DNA from 4 places in the Bacillus sp. N6 genome. Region 4 is predicted to be linked to each of the others. Evidence: riboswitches for the same ligand, from Rfam matches in the RefSeq annotation. Region 4 holds a riboswitch; each other region holds the start of a gene.
The links. Region 4 has a riboswitch for S-adenosylmethionine ahead of ACUXVC_RS16580 (hypothetical protein). Riboswitches for the same ligand answer to the same signal wherever they lie in the genome.

Region 1: linked by a shared signal. The riboswitch ahead of ACUXVC_RS27155 (bifunctional O-acetylhomoserine aminocarboxypropyltransferase/cysteine synthase) and the one ahead of ACUXVC_RS16580 (hypothetical protein) in region 4 are both predicted to bind S-adenosylmethionine.
Region 2: linked by a shared signal. The riboswitch ahead of metK (methionine adenosyltransferase) and the one ahead of ACUXVC_RS16580 (hypothetical protein) in region 4 are both predicted to bind S-adenosylmethionine.
Region 3: linked by a shared signal. The riboswitch ahead of ACUXVC_RS01100 (peptide ABC transporter substrate-binding protein) and the one ahead of ACUXVC_RS16580 (hypothetical protein) in region 4 are both predicted to bind S-adenosylmethionine.

What each region holds. Positions count from the first base shown of each region.
Region 1 is NZ_CM127843.1:5,261,838-5,266,055, forward strand. Features, by position in the region: gene metA (homoserine O-acetyltransferase MetA) at 1-302, opposite strand, end outside; gene ACUXVC_RS27155 (bifunctional O-acetylhomoserine aminocarboxypropyltransferase/cysteine synthase) at 286-1,584, opposite strand; SAM riboswitch class I at 1,677-1,781, opposite strand; gene ACUXVC_RS27160 (chloride channel protein) at 2,102-3,331, shown strand; gene ACUXVC_RS27165 (YjjG family noncanonical pyrimidine nucleotidase) at 3,377-4,072, opposite strand; gene ACUXVC_RS27170 (transcriptional regulator YeiL) at 4,180-4,218, shown strand, end outside.
Region 2 is NZ_CM127843.1:4,639,972-4,644,189, forward strand. Features, by position in the region: gene ACUXVC_RS23940 (hypothetical protein) at 213-392, shown strand; gene ACUXVC_RS23945 (hypothetical protein) at 399-578, shown strand; gene metK (methionine adenosyltransferase) at 620-1,819, opposite strand; SAM riboswitch class I at 1,989-2,110, opposite strand; gene pckA (phosphoenolpyruvate carboxykinase (ATP)) at 2,339-3,925, shown strand.
Region 3 is NZ_CM127843.1:190,319-194,536, reverse strand. Features, by position in the region: gene proC (pyrroline-5-carboxylate reductase) at 1-424, shown strand, start outside; gene ACUXVC_RS01105 (aldo/keto reductase) at 426-1,259, shown strand; SAM riboswitch class I at 1,412-1,516, shown strand; gene ACUXVC_RS01100 (peptide ABC transporter substrate-binding protein) at 1,649-3,289, shown strand; gene ACUXVC_RS01095 (peptide ABC transporter substrate-binding protein) at 3,694-4,218, shown strand, end outside.
Region 4 is NZ_CM127843.1:3,221,931-3,226,148, reverse strand. Features, by position in the region: gene ACUXVC_RS16600 (ABC transporter ATP-binding protein) at 1-67, shown strand, start outside; gene ACUXVC_RS16595 (ECF transporter S component) at 40-741, shown strand; gene ACUXVC_RS16590 (YwiC-like family protein) at 925-1,647, shown strand; gene ACUXVC_RS16585 (hypothetical protein) at 1,680-1,871, opposite strand; SAM riboswitch class I at 1,994-2,092, shown strand; gene ACUXVC_RS16580 (hypothetical protein) at 2,133-2,450, shown strand; gene ACUXVC_RS16575 (SWIM zinc finger family protein) at 2,711-3,100, shown strand; gene ACUXVC_RS16570 (NAD(P)H-dependent oxidoreductase) at 3,124-3,699, shown strand; gene ACUXVC_RS16565 (type I restriction-modification system subunit M N-terminal domain-containing protein) at 3,696-4,049, shown strand; gene ACUXVC_RS16560 (short-chain fatty acid transporter) at 4,090-4,218, opposite strand, start outside.

The DNA of each region.
Region 1 (4,218 bases), 2.0 Mb from region 4:
TCAAATTTTTCATTTTCAATATCACGAAACGTTTTATAAAAGCTCGTTAAATGGTCCTGCGCTACATTACGAGACAGATGTGATTCCATATGAAGTAAATGAACATCTAATTGCAACGGTGTGTTTCCAATTAAGCGAAGTAATTGTGCCTCTGTATCTTGCTTCGTTGGCATTAAATTTAATATAGCAATTTTCAAAGCGCGTATATCTTGTGTTTCTGCCCGCTCCTTCGTCATTACAAAAATATTTTCTTTTTGCAACACTTTGCGAGCCGGTAAATCTTTATCAATTATGATCGGCATGTGTTTTGCCTCCAACTAGAGCTGCTTCTAAATCTGCAATAATATCAGAAACATCTTCTATACCAACCGATAAACGAATTAAATCAGATGTAACACCAGCTAAACGCTGATCTTCAGCATTTAATTGTCTATGCGTCGTACTAGCGGGATGTATAACGCAAGTTCGTGCATCAGCTACGTGCGTTACAAGAGTTGCTAGTTTTACATTTGCGATAAATTCTTTTGCTGCTTCTAATCCCCCTTTAATACCAAATGTTAAAACCCCACTAGCACCTTTTTTCAAATACTTTTGTGCTAACGAGTAATTTTCATTACTATCTAATCCCGGATAATTCACCCATTCAATACGTTCATGATTAGCAAGCCACTTAGCAACTGCCAGAGCATTTTCGCTATGACGCTCCATTCGTAAATGCAAAGTCTCTAAGCCAATATTGCTAATATATGCATTGAATGGGCTCATACAATTTCCATAATCTCTTAATAGTTGAACACGTGCTTTCACAATATATGCTGCTGCACCAAAGTTTTGAACGTAACTTACACCGTGATAACTTGGATCTGGTTCAACAAGCTCAGGATATTTTCCATTTGTCCAATCAAAATTTCCACCGTCAATTACAATACCGCCTAAAGAGCTCGCATGCCCATCGATATATTTAGTCGTAGAATGAACAATAATATTTGCCCCATATTCAAACGCTTGGCATAAATAAGGAGTTGCTAATGTATTATCAACGATAAAAGGTACCTCTAATTCTTTAGCGGCAGCTGAAAATTCTTTGAAATTTAAAACATTCATCGCTGGATTTCCTAATGATTCTGCATAGATAAGTTTCGTCTTATCGTTAGCAAGTGCCGTAATTTCATCTGCCGTTAAATTTGGATTAAAGAACGTAACATCAATGCCAAGCTTACGTAAACTCACCCCAAATAAATTAAACGTTCCCCCGTAAACAGTTGAAGAGCAAAGTAAATGATCCCCACTACTACAAATATTTAAAACTGCGAGCATAATAGCTGCTTGCCCAGAAGCCGTTGCAACAGCTCCTACACCGCCTTCTAAATCTGATAACTTCTGCTCAAATGCGGCTAGAGTAGGGTTTCCAATACGCGTATAAATATATCCTTCTGCCTCTAAGTTAAATAGAGCTGCTAAATCATCCGAAGTATCGTATTTATACGTTGTGCTTTGATAAAGTGGTAAAACACGTGGTTCACCATTCTTTGGCGTATAGCCACCTTGCACACAAATCGTTCCTTTTCCCCATGATTCTCCCATCTCTCATTCTCCTTTCTTTTATACAAAATAAAAAACTGCCCCTTTCCTGAAAACAAGAAAGGAGCAGTTTGAAAACACGCTCTAAAGGCTCTTTCTTATCTCTCAGGATTACTACCTGCAGGATTTGGCACAATTCCGTTATACGGCTGTTGCCAAGGTTTCATCGGGCCTGTCCCTCCACCTTTTCTTGATAAGACTATGCAATTACCGTTGATTTTATAGCAATAATTTCCTAATGTCAAACAGTTTTTCTGAATGTTCTAAAATAAATGTTAACAGTTTCATATAAAGCAACAAAAGAAATATATTCTAGTCTATTTCAAAAAAGACCTTTAAAAAACTCAAATCAGTCTATAAAATTAAATAAGTAATTTAACCTATAAATTCAAATTCTCTAAAATTCAGCCTATATGTTGAATAGGCGGTCCTCTCAAAAAGATACTATATATATTCAATCCATTTTCCACTAGTATATTTCACTTTTTCCCTACTGAGATTTACATAACGGAGGTATAACATGAAAAATAAAAAAGATATGCAGTACATACTTGCTCTATATGGCATTCTTCTAGGATCTATAGTAGGAGCTACAGTCTGGTTATTTTTAGTCACAATAAATATTGGAATCCACTTTATTTGGGGATACTTGCCTGAAGTTCTCTCTTATCCCTCTTATTACACCCTTTGCGTAACAATAATTGGCGGGGGCCTCGTTGGTCTATCACAAAAATATTTCGGTATATATCCACGCCTTATGCCTGAAGTGATGACTGAATATAAAAAAACTGGTCGAATCGAATATCGCTTTGTCCATCAGGCTACTTTAACAGCGATTATTGTTTTAATTTTCGGAGCTAGTCTTGGTCCAGAAGCCGCACTAGTTGGAATTATAGGCGGACTGTGCACATGGGTAGGGGATCGCTTTAAATTTGCCTTAAAGGGTATGAATGAGCTAACCGAGATTGGAATTGGCGCTACTTTAAGTGTCATTTTTAACGCACCATTATTCGGTTATTTAGCACCGAATGAAAATGAGGGGGAACAAATTGCTGCTTTTTCTAAAGGAAAAAAGGCAATTGTATACTTAGCTACTACTTTCGCAGGTTTTTCTGTTTATTTACTACTGAGTAAACTCGATAATCGTGGATCCTTTATTGTTGATTTCGGGGAAGGTGCACTTTCTTTCAATGAATGGATCGCATTTCTTCCACTTGCTAGTATCGGTGCTATAGTTGGTTTCTTTTATTTCAAGTTAGAATTCACATTAGAGAAGTTAATTCACCCTTTTAGGGAATACAAGCTGACACTCGGAATTATCGGTGGCATTTTATTAGGAATTGCAGGAACTTTTCTTCCGTACACATTATTTTCAGGGGAACATCAATTAAAAGAGTTAGTTGTTGAATGGAGCCATTTATCTTTTTGGATACTACTTCTTTCAGGGATTTTAAAGTTGTGTATTACTGCCGTTTGTTTGAACACAGGGTGGCGGGGTGGACATATATTCCCAATTATATTTTCCGGATCAAGTATTGGATACGCTATAGCATCTATTCTTCCTATAGATCCAGTAGCATCCGTTGCTATCGTAACGACAGCAATTTCAAGCTATGCGTTACGAAAGCCAATAGCTATAACATTACTATTACTTATGTTTTTCCCGCTTAATTTACTATTGCCCATGCTTGGTGCAGCTGCTATCGGGAATGCCTTTCCACTCCCAAAACATAACGAAAATAAAAATTAATAAAAATAGGCAGTGGGGACGAAAGCTCCACTGCCTATTTTTTTATTACACATGCTGCTTTAATAACGCTTCTAACTCCTCAAAATTATGCACTTCATATGTCGGTATAATCCCACTATCATTTAATTTCCTTTCTGGATTAAACCAACAAGTATCAATTCCCGCTACATATCCACCTTTAATATCAGCGCTTAATGAATCACCAATAATCAGCCCTTCTTCAGGTGCAAAGTTAGGAATCCGTTCAAAAACATAATCAAAATACTCTTTCATCGGCTTTTGAAAACCTGTATCTTCCGAAACAAAAACATCTTTAAACAATGAATGTAACCCTGCATTACGCAAACGTTTATCTTGCGTCTTAGAAACACCATTTGTCACTATATACAACTCATACTCCCCTTGAATTTGATTTATAAATTCAAACGCACCTTGCATGAGTTGATTTCCTTCTTCTAAGTAGTTACGGTAATTATTTTCGAGTAATATTCCGTCTACTTCTTCTCCATACTCTTGAAACAACAGAGAGAATCGTGTATTTATAACTTCCTTGCGTGATAGTTCACCTTTTTCAAAAGCATCCCAAAGACCTTTATTTATTTTTTTATAACGAGCCTCTATCTCGTCTGTTAAAGGGATTCCCTTCTCTTCAAAAAGCACCCGTAAAGCCATTTTTTCAGCCTTTTGGAAATCTAATAATGTATCATCTACATCAAATAGCAATGTTTTATATTTTTTCATAAATTCATCACACTCTCTTTTCTACAAAAACAAATTTACATAAATCGTATCATTCCTTCTTGTAAAGATAATAGGAGATATCTCATACTATACATAGGGGTGAAAATATGAAAATCAGCAAAAATGAGGAAGAAATTTATCAATAC
Region 2 (4,218 bases), 1.4 Mb from region 4:
CTTTTCTTCATTTTATCATACATATCTTTACACAATTATGTATGAAGCCAATAATGCGCCATGATACAATATAAGTATACTAACCCACAAAAAGGAAAGTGCCCTTTCTTATACTCCTAGAATACACATCTTTAGCTACTCTTTATATTTTCTACATAATAGAATTCAATTTTAAAACTTGTACTAAAAAATAAATTGGAGGTCTACATAGTATGGAACTTTATAAAAAATTAACAACAACATTCATCCTCTTATTCATCGCTTCAATCACTGTCGGCTTTTCCTTAAAAGGTGCAATTCCATACGCTACATTAGTAAGCATTATATTCGCGACACTATTTTTACTAAGTAGTGCCTTTTGCGCAGGTAAAGTACGTCAAATGAAAGGTTGATTGCATATGTTCCAGAAGAAACCCACCCTTTGTAAATCATGTAAAAAGGAAATACAAACGTATGAAAAGGCATGGATTCATATGCCATTTCCAGCAAGTGGCATGACTAATATGAAAAAGTATATTGAGCTAGAAGGCGAAGTATATTGCAAATCATGCATTCAAATTGTAAGTAAAACGAAATAAAAAAAGCTTTGCGCTCACCGCGCAAAGCTTTTTTTCATATATTATAGACCAGCTTGCTCTTTTAAAGCTGCAGCTTTGTCTGTACGTTCCCATGAAAGATCTACATCAGTACGTCCGAAGTGGCCGTAAGCTGCTGTTTGTTTGTAAATTGGGCGACGTAAGTCTAGCATTTTAATAATACCAGCTGGGCGAAGATCGAAGTTGTTACGAACTAGTTCTACTAGTACGTCTTCAGATACTTTACCTGTGCCGAATGTATCAACTGAAATTGATACCGGTTGTGCTACACCGATTGCGTATGCAAGTTGTACTTCTGCTTTGTCAGCAAGACCAGCTGCTACGATGTTTTTCGCAACATAACGAGCTGCATATGCTGCAGAACGGTCAACTTTTGTTGCATCTTTACCAGAGAATGCACCGCCACCGTGGCGAGCGTATCCACCGTAAGTATCAACGATGATTTTACGTCCTGTTAAACCAGCATCACCTTGTGGTCCACCAATTACGAAGCGGCCAGTTGGATTAATGAAGAATTTCGTTTCTCCATCCATTAATTCTGCTGGTACTACAGCTTTAATTACGTGCTCTTTTAAGTCGCGATCGATTTCTTCCCATGTAACATCTGGGTGATGTTGTGTAGAAATTACGATAGTATCAACACGTACTGGTTTACCATTTTCATCATACTCAACTGTAACTTGCGTTTTTCCATCTGGACGTAAGTATGATAATGTATCATCTTTACGTACTTCAGTTAAACGGCGAGCTAATTTGTGAGCAAGCGAGATTGGAAGTGGCATTAACTCTTGTGTTTCATTACATGCGAAACCAAACATTAAACCTTGGTCTCCTGCACCAATTGCCTCAATCTCAGCGTCAGTCATTTGACCTTCGCGTGCTTCTAGCGCTTGGTCAACACCCATAGCGATGTCAGCAGACTGCTCATCGATAGATGTTAAAACAGCACAAGTTTCTGCATCGAATCCGTATTTTGCGCGTGTGTAACCAATGCCTTGAATTGTTTCACGAACGATTTTTGGAATATCTACGTAAGTAGAAGTCGTAATTTCCCCCGCTACCAATACTAAACCAGTTGTTACAGTTGTTTCACAAGCTACACGTGCATTTGCGTCTTTTGATAAGATCGCATCTAAAATTGAATCAGAAATTTGGTCACAAATTTTATCTGGATGTCCTTCAGTTACAGACTCAGATGTGAACAGATGACGTTTTTTTGTCATGTGGTAAACCTCCCTACAGTAATTGTATATATTGTACGGAACTCATCCTTAATTTGCCACAAACTGCGACATACATTTATTCTCCCACACAAGCATACAGAAAAACCTTTCCTACTTTACATAGAGGAAAGGTTTAATTTGCTACTTGCATACTGCTTTTTGCCCTTCGCTCTTATCGTTCGAGACCTGTAGCCTCGCACAGGTTTTAGCACCTATTCACCTGCATTTATCAATACAAGTGAGGTTGCTGGGCTTCATCGGGCCTGTCCCTCCGCCAGCTCGGGATAAGAGAGTATCCGTCCCAACCTATACTAAAGAAATGATATTCATTTGTCAATTAATATTCACATTTTCCTGAAAGTTTTTCTCAATACGCCTGAAATGAAATATTAATAGGGAAATAATGCATTCACACAAACAAAAAGAAATAAATAGTATACATTATTTATATAATTGTGTTATACTCTTGTTGGGGATTACGAGAAATATTTCATTAAATGAAAAGGATGGTATATAAATATGAGTACTGTGAATGTCCAAATTGGTTTACACGAATTATTGAACGGAAGCAATGCACAGATTCAACTAAGTGTTCCGCAATTAGTGGAAAAAGTATTAATGCGAAATGAAGGGAAATTAACTTCGACTGGTGCCGTTTCTGCTTCAACTGGAAAATATACAGGACGTTCTCCTAAAGATAAATTTATTGTGAAAGAAGCATCGGTTGCTGACAAAATTGCTTGGGGAGCTGTGAACCAACCGATTTCTGAAGAACATTTTAATAAATTATATACTAAAGTTTTAGAATACTTAAAAGAAAAAGAAGAGTTATTCGTCTTCAAAGGATTTGCAGGCGCTGACCGCAATTACCGCCTACCAATTCAAGTTATTAACGAATATGCATGGCACAATTTATTTGTACATCAATTATTCATTCGTCCAACTGAAGAAGAATTAACAACTCATGAATCAGAGTTCACAATTGTTTCTGCACCGAATTTCAAAGCTGATCCAGCTGTTGACGGTACAAACTCTGAAGCATTCATTATGGTTTCATTCGAAAAACGTATCGTACTAATTGGTGGTACAGAATACGCTGGAGAAATGAAAAAATCAATCTTCTCTATTATGAACTTCTTATTACCTGAACAAGATATCCTTTCTATGCATTGCTCTGCAAACGTAGGTGAAGAAGGCGACGTAGCACTATTCTTCGGTTTATCTGGAACAGGTAAAACAACATTATCTGCTGATCCAAACCGTAAATTAATCGGTGATGATGAGCACGGTTGGTCTGATAACGGTGTATTCAATATTGAAGGCGGTTGCTATGCAAAATGTGTAAACCTTTCTCACGAGAAAGAACCACAAATTTTCGATGCAATCAAATTTGGATCTGTTTTAGAAAACGTTATCATTAATGACCAAACGCGTATCGCCGACTACAACGATACTACTTTAACAGAAAATACTCGTGCTGCATACCCTATGCATGCGATCGACAATATCGTACTGCCAAGTGTTGCTGGACACCCAAATACAATTATTTTCTTAACTGCTGATGCATCTGGCGTATTGCCTCCAATCAGTAAGTTATCAAAAGAGCAAGCTATGTATCATTTCTTAAGTGGTTACACTAGTAAACTAGCAGGAACAGAGCGCGGCGTTACATCTCCGCAAGCTACATTCTCAACTTGCTTCGGTTCACCATTCTTACCACTTGATGCATCTCGCTACGCTGAAATGCTTGGTGAAAAAATCGAGAAACACGATGCGAAAGTATTCCTAGTAAACACTGGCTGGACTGGCGGCGAGTACGGAGTTGGTAAACGTATGAACTTAGGTTATACTCGTGCAATGATTCAAGCAGCATTAAGCGGCGAACTTGCAAAAACTGAAACAGCTAAACATGACATCTTCGGTCTTGAAGTTCCACTTCACGTACCAGGTGTACCTGACGAAGTGTTAATGCCTGAACAAACTTGGGCTGATAAAGCTGCTTACAAAGCAAAAGCAATCGAGCTTGCAAATGAATTCAAAGCTAACTTCAAAAAGTTCGAAAGCGTTTCTGAAGATATTATTAACTTAGGCGGTCCAATCGCTTAAATTAAAACTTTCTGTTGGAATAACCCTTTACTCATATGAATAAGTGTCGTGTAACCGTAAAGTTTCGCGTACTCACCGACAAAACCCAATGCGGCTTAACGGTTACACACACTTACATAAAAAAGAAGCTTACGTGAAAACGTAAGCTTCTTTCTATATCTTATATAAAGTGAAATGCTAATCTCTTCATCTGTGACCTAGATTATAAAATTACAGCTTCGAATATATACATTATATCCCTACTCGCTACATCTCTCGGGTTTCACATCGTATGGGGTTAAAAAAGGCCCTGA
Region 3 (4,218 bases), 2.3 Mb from region 4:
AATTGGAAAGTCTATCTCCTTATATACAATAGGACAATCAGTAACCGAGATGCATCAAGAAACCCTGCAACTGCTTTTAAGAGGTATTGGTACTTCGCAACTTTGTACTGAGGAAGAAGTTCATCAGCTTACTGCAGTTACTGGAAGTGCACCAGCCTTCCTTTATTACTTTGCTGAAAGCTTAATTGAAGCAACAAAAAGTTATGGAGTCGATGAAGAAACCGCAAAACATCTTGTCATTCAAATGATTTCTGGCTCTGCTTCTATGCTCGAGCAAACGCAAAATCCAGCTAACCTCCGCGAACAAGTAACAACGCCAGGTGGTTCCACAGCTGAGGGTCTCAAAACTTTATACGAATATAATTTTTCAGAGGCAATTCAAAAAGCAGTAGAAGCAACAAACAAAAAAGCTAGGGGGAAATAATATGATTTTAACAAGTTTAAAAGATTATACAACATTACATAACGGTGTAAAAATGCCTTGGTTTGGTTTAGGTGTTTTTAAAGTAGAAGATGGTTCAGAAGTAATTGATTCTGTAAAAGCAGCAATTAAAAATGGCTACCGCAGCATCGATACTGCAGCAATCTATCAAAATGAAGAAGGCGTTGGACAAGCGATTCGTGAATCCGGTGTTTCACGTGAAGAATTATTTATTACCTCAAAAGTATGGAATAGCGATCAAGGATATGAAACTACACTTCAAGCATTTGAAACTACATTAGAGAAATTAGGTCTAGAATATTTAGATTTATATTTAGTACATTGGCCTGTAAAAGGGAAATATACTGAATCATGGAAAGCATTAGAAAAACTTTATAAAGATGGCCGTGTTCGCGCTATCGGTGTGAGTAATTTCCACATTCACCACTTACAAGACGTATTTGAAATTGCTGAAATTAAGCCAATGATCAACCAAGTGGAATATCACCCACGTTTAGCACAAGAAGAGCTACATGCATTCTGTAAAGAACATAATATCCAGCTTGAAGCTTGGTCACCATTAATGCAAGGACAACTACTAGATAATCCAACGTTACAAGAAATTGCGACAAAATATAATAAATCAACTGCGCAAATTATTTTACGCTGGGATTTACAAAACGAAGTTGTAACAATCCCTAAATCAATTAAAGAACATCGCATTATTGAAAATGCAAACATCTTCGACTTTGAATTAAGTGCTGATGATATGAAAGCAATTCAAGCTTTAAATGAAGATCGTCGCGTTGGTCCAGATCCAGATAACTTTAACTTCTAGTAGAAAAACCACTGCCATATGCAGTGGTTTTTTCGTTTAAGAAAACTGAAAATTTAAACTATATTTCATTTGGTTGACACTTCATTATTCAAGGTGTAAGATTTTGAATTATCAAAGAAACACAAAAATTAATAAAATTTATTCGTTTACTCATTGTATCAAGAGAGGTGGAGGGACTGGCCCTTTGAAACCTCGGCAGCAGGTTCATTTTGAATACTGTGCCACTTCCTGCAAGCTTTATGCTTGAAAGATAGAATGAGGGACTTCGTTTATATACGGGTGCATAACTTGTACGTAAAAATCCCTCTTTCTCAATATGAAAAGAGGGATTTTTTATTTTTCATTTCCCTCATCATCATCCAAACTTAATTATTTAGGAGGAAAATCAAATGAAAAAGAAGTTTGTACCCGGTATTGCATCAGTTGTAGGAGTAAGTATTTTATTAACTGGTTGCGGTAGTTATAAAAACGAAGCAAGCGGAGCAAATGCAAAAGACGAGGCACCTAGCAAACAGGTTTTAAATTTATCTTCACCTACTGAAATACGAACAATGGATACGGCCCGTGCTACAGATACTGATTCTGGTCAAGTAATGAGAAACGTATTTGAAGGTTTGTATAATCTTGGTGAAGGTAACAAACCTGTTCCTGGTGTTGCAAAATCTCATGAAGTAAGTGGCGATAAAACGAAATACACATTCCATTTGCGAGATTCAAAATGGTCAAACGGCACTCCTGTTACAGCGAAAGATTTTGTGTTCGCTTGGCAGAGAGCCGTAGATCCAGCAACAGCCTCTGAATATGCATTTCTATTCTTTGATATTAAAAATGCAACAAAAATTAACAACAAAGAACTTCCAGCCGACCAACTTGGTGTAAAAGCAGTTGATGACCATACGTTTGAGGTAGAATTGGAGCGTCCTGTTCCGTATTTTATTAGCTTAACAGCGTTCCCAACATTTCTACCAATTAACGAGGAATTCTTTAAAGCACAAGGTGATAAGTACGCTTTAGAAGATAATACAATCTTGTACAATGGAGCTTTTACACTAAGCGATTGGAAGCACGAACAAAGCTTTAAATTTAAGAAGAACCCTACTTATTGGGATAAAGATACTGTCAAACTAGAAGAAATCAATTTTAACGTCGTAAAAGAAAAATCAACAGAAGTAAATTTATTCGAGTCAAAACAATTAGATCGTATAAAACTAACATCTGACTTCGTTGATAAATATAAAAAAGATGCTAACTTTAAAGAACGTCCAAATGTAGGCGTACAATTTTTACGCATGAATCAACAAAACAAAGTACTTCAAAACGTTTCTGCACGCCAAGCAATCGATCAAACAATTGATAGAAAATCCTTTGTAAATACGTTATTAAATGATGGCTCTACACCAACATTTGGTCTCGTTCCAAAAAACTTTGCAAAAGGACCTGAAGGAAAAGACTTCCGTACTGCAAACGGCGATTTAACAAAAGTTGATACAAAATCTGCACAAGAATTATGGAAAAAAGCTAAACAAGAGCTTGGTTCTGAAAAGATAACATTAGAATTATTAACGAGTGATGCTGACCTTGATAAGAAAACTGGTGAATTCTTAAAAGGGCAACTAGAAAAGAATCTAGATGGATTAACAGTAAATATAAAACCGCAACCGCGTAAGCAACAAGTTTCGCTTTTATTAAAAGGTGACTACGAAATCGGAATTGACGGCTGGAGCCCTGACTTTGCGGATCCAATTACATTCCTTGAGCTATTTACAACGAATAACCCTTATAACTTAGATCATTACTCTAATAAGGAATTCGATGAAACAATAGCAAAAGTGAAAACAACTTTAGCTGGTGATGAAAAAGCTCGCTGGGAAGCATTACTAGAATCCGAGAAAATATTATTTAAAGACTCTGTTATCGCTCCTCTTTACCAAAAAGGCGAATCTTATTTAGAACGTTCTTATGTGAAAGGAATTGTGCAAGTAGACTTTGCGGGTCAATTAAACTTCAAGTGGGCAAAAATTGAAAAATAAAGTAAAACCGTAATAAGTGGGGGTTCTTCATCCCCACTTATTATTAGCCCACACCAATTGTTTTTTTAGCAAAATATATTAAAAGTAGGTTCTCTCACACAAGAGAATATACTTTTTTAATATATTATTCCAAGAAATTAACATTCTATTTTTATTATTGACATATAGTTCTTTCCAGTGTTAATATTCTAAATAATCAAAGAAACAAAATATTTCACCATCAAAATATAATGTCTACTAAGTTGAAACATATAACGATAGATTATAGCTCAACATGTATATACATATAGAACACCTGATTACCTATAAACAAATATTTATAATAGGTTCCATCTCCTTCTATAGCCACTTCAAGACATGGACATTATGACGTTACGAACAACACATTTAGGGAGGAACGAACAATGAAGAAAAAAGTTGTACCTGTTGTTGCATCTGTTTTAGGGGCAAGTCTATTACTAACTGCTTGCGGGGGAAATAAAGATAATGCAGGCGGAGCGAAAGCAAACGATAAAGTACCTGATAAACAAGCAATTAACTTATCATTCGCTTCAGAAATTCCAACAATGGATGTTGCAAAAGCAACGGATGGGGAATCCATGAATGTAATGCGCAATGTTTTTGAAGGCTTATATGCAATGGGAGAAGATAATAAACCGATTCCTGGTGTTGCTGAGTCGGTTGACATTAGTCCCGATAAAACAAAATATACATTCCATCTGCGTGATTCAAAATGGTCAAACGGTACTCCTGTTACAGCAAAGGACTTCGTCTTTGCTTGGCAACGTGCCGTAAATCCTGATACAGCAGCTGAATACGCATTCTTATTCTTCGATGTACAGAATGCGAAACAAATAAACCAAAAACAATTACCAATTGATCAACTAGGGGTCAAAGCTGTTAATGACAAAACGTTAGAAGTACAACTA
Region 4 (4,218 bases):
ATTGCCATATGCATTAACGTGGGAGGATGTGTACGAAGCGTGTCCAAACGATATGTTGCATTCATAATATGTATTTTTGCAGTAATAATAGGCACATTACTCTTTACTACACTTATTATGGACGGTTATTACATGTTAAGTAGTTTGTTTTTATTAGTTGTTATTATGTTACCTTTCTATATCCGTTTTGAAAGGAAGGCGTTTGTTTCACGTGAAATTGTTCTCGTTGCTGTATTAGCGGCAATTGCAGCAGTTAGCCGCGTACCATTTTCTATTTTACCGAGTGTACAACCAACTTCTTTTGTTATTATCGTTTCTGCAATTGTGTTTGGAAGTGAAGCGGGTTTTATGATCGGTGCAACAGCAGCGATTGTGTCTAACATCTTTTTAGGGCAAGGTCCGTGGACGCCGTGGCAAATGTTTTCATGGGGTATGATTGGTTTTATAGCTGGATTATTGCGTAATACATTTTTAATGAAAAAGCTATGGGGAAGACTCCTGTACGGATTGTTTGTTGGATTTTTATTTGGCTGGATTATGAATTTCTGGGGACTTCTCGGTTTTATACGAGAGGCAACGTGGGAAACAGTCATTTCGTATTACATCGCAAGTTTTTATTTCGATTTGAGCCATGCAATTTCGAATGTTGTCTTCTTACTATTATTTAGTACTTCTTGGATTACGATTCTCACAAGATTTAAAAAGAAATACGGTATATTAGATAAGCATAACATAGCATAGAAAAGCATACTCATATAAGGTAGGGTCGCGACTTACATATTCGTTTGCCTCTTTCATGCTTCTTACATATTGTAAGGAGCATTTTTTATTGTCAAAAAATAGTCCAATATATATCCGTTACTATATAAAATTATTCGTATAATAATAGGTGAGAACTATTTTCAAAAGGGAGGTGTATAGTTAATGAAGTTAGTTATTCCGAAGCAACATGGTGCATGGGCGATGCTTGCTATACCATTTCTATTAAGTGTCATACTTGGAAAACCTACTATATATCACATTCCATTGTTTATAGCTTGGTTCTTTATCTATTTAGCTACGTATCCATTCCTTATGTACATAAAACAAAAACGAAAAAAAGAGTATTTACATGCTTCAATTGTATATTTTATTATTGCGTTCGTATTTGGGATGATTTCTCTATTATATGAATGGCGCATTCTTTTATTCGTAATAGTCATGATTCCACTATTTATAGTAAATATGCATTATGCTCGTCAAAAAAATGAAAGGGCACTATTAAATGATATTTGTGCGATCATTGTGTTTTGTGTTGGTGGGTTAATTAGTTATTATTTTTCAATGAAACAAATCGATCATACAGCATTATTCATTGCACTTATTTCATTCTTATACTTTTTAGGTAGTACGTTTTATGTGAAAACGATGATACGTGAGAAAAATAATCCGAAGTATCGTTTTATATCTTGGGGTTATCATATTCTATTAACAATCATTGTATTTGCAATTAATCAGTGGTGCTCACTTATTTTTATACCAAGTGTCATTCGAGCCATTATATTGTATGGCAAAAAAATTTCTATTATAAAAGTAGGGGTTTTAGAAATTGTGAATTCTGTATATTTTTTAATCATAACGGCAATAATTATGAAGTATGCCATTTGAAAAAACTTCCCACCTTATGATGGGAAGTTTTTTCAATCTTGTTCTAAAATGTGAACGGTGTAATCGCAGCGTTGAATAGCTTGTTCGATCGCATAAAGGGATTGCTCAATACGAGCGCGATTAAAATCTTTTTCAACAGTCTGTAGTGCTTCTTCTAAACAATGTTTTGCTTCTTGTAATGATTGAAAAGAATCTTGTACATATCCGCGAGCATTTTGATGCATTTCATAATCCTCCTTGCATATTCATATATGTATAGTATGAACAGTAAAGAAGAAAATATTATTTGTTATATTTGTTTGACAATTAAAATGAAATTACGTATAGTAAGAATTAAGTGAATATTTTCTTATCCAGAGAGGTGGAGGGACTGGCCCGATGAAACCCAGCAACCGCGATGCAGGTGCTAATTCCAGCAGAACATATTTGTTCTGGGAGATAAGACGAAGATATATACGTAACTTCTTCTTATCGGAGAGGTTTTTTTGTTGCAAAAAAACCGATTACGAAAATTTATATTAAGAAGAAAGGGGTTGCGCATTGCTGTGACACTCGAAAAATACGTAAAACTGCGTAGTACAGTTTATGAATATATGATAGAGCAAGATAAGCCAATATCATTGTTAGATATTCAAGAACATATCGTTTCGCATCATGAAGGAAAATTCACGAAAAAGATGTTACATCAATTTTATTTATCAAGACTATTAGATGAACTGAAACTGGATGGGAAAATTACATTAGCTGATGAATATCTCTATACTGAAAAAGGGGTATTTTATAAGGCGAGAAAAGGGAGCTAAGCTCTCTTTTTTTTAAAATAACGGAGTATGTAGAGTAAAAGACTGCTTAAGCAGCCTGATACAGGGAATGGTGTTGAGTGTGTAGTGTCAAAAATTGAATGTGCCTGAAAGAGGCAATTCGTATCGGCTGCAAATGAAAAGAGACACCTTCGCCGAATAGGTGTCAGTCGTTTTGCAAAATAGACTTGCTATTTAACAGTTCTTAGAATAACATGCAGGGTTTTGGAAGTCAAAAGGGAATTAAAGGAAGGGGTACAATTATGTACGCTTACTTATTAAAAGATATAACGAAATGGATCCCAAAGTACGTTGTAGATAAGGGAAATGAATATTATGAAGATGGACATGTAGAAGATGTTGAAATACAAGATAACAAAGTGTTTGCTTTCGTTACTGGAAATGCAGGGAATTATGAAGTAGTTATCGATCTCGAAGATTTTTCAAAAAGTAGTTGCGAATGTCCGTATGAAAATTATTGTAAACATATGGCGGCAGTTGTTTATGATATTCAAGGTGCTGGTGAGAGTAAGGTGAAAGAGAAACTGAAAGGTTTAGAAAAGGAAGAGTTACTTACTGTATTAAATCGTTTATTACAAAGTTCGAAAAACATGCAAATTGTAGAGAAGATGTTAAAGAAGGGGAAACTTTAACTTATAGAGGGAGTTGTTATGTAGTGAACGTACTAATTGTATACGCTCATCCTAGTCCTTCAAGTTTTAATGCGGCGATTTTAAATCATGTGCAAAAAGGACTACAGGAAACAAATCATTCAGTTACCGTACTTGATTTATACAAAGAACAATTTGATCCAGTCCTCGTATTTAATGATGAGAAGAAAAGACGTGATTTAGTAAATGAAGAAGAAACAGCTCGATACAGAACGTTAGTAGAAGAAGCAGATACAATTCTATTCATCTATCCAATATGGTGGTGGGGGATGCCAGCTATTTTAAAAGGTTTTATTGACCGTATTTTCGTAGCTGGATTTGCTTATAAATATGAAGGGGCTCTGCCGAAAGGATTATTGCAAGGGAAAAAAGCGTGGGTTATTAATACGTTAGACTCGCCTCTATGGTACGTCGCATTGTTATATCGATCAGCAGATTGGATTGTGATGAAGAGAGGTGTTTTACGTTTTTGTGGCATTCGTGATATAAAACGGTCAGTGTTTCAATCTGTGAAAAGGAGTAAAGTATCAAAGCGCGAAAAATGGTTATTACAAATAGAAGAAAAGGCTCGTACATTATGAATGAAGTCGATCGTATTATAAACTGTTGTCAGTATGATAACGAACTTTTTCGAAAGTATATTACGTGTTTACTTCAATTGAAAAAATGCAGCGATACATTTCAACAAATTCAAATAGAGTTAAGAAATGATTATTTAATAAGAGGAATTTGTGAAAGAGAAGTAGATGAGGTAGTAAGGGGAAGTAAAGAATATGAAACATATTTTCTTCCTAAAGCGTTACAGTGGAATTTTTTGAGGGAACATCCACACTTGATCGGAAAAATTTGCGAAGATTTTTTTGCATTTGAGTCATTACACCTTACGGACATAGAGTGGAAGACAGTTATAAATTGCATGGGAAATAAATGATTTATTATGTAAAAAAGCTAGTATAAAACTAGCTTTTCGTTTAAATAAATAAGAAGCATAGACTAATGATAAAACCCGCATATAGTAAGTTCACAACACAAAATCCCATAATGTCACGAGCACCTAAACCAGCTATCGCTAATGCTGGTAATGCCCAGAAAGGTTGAAT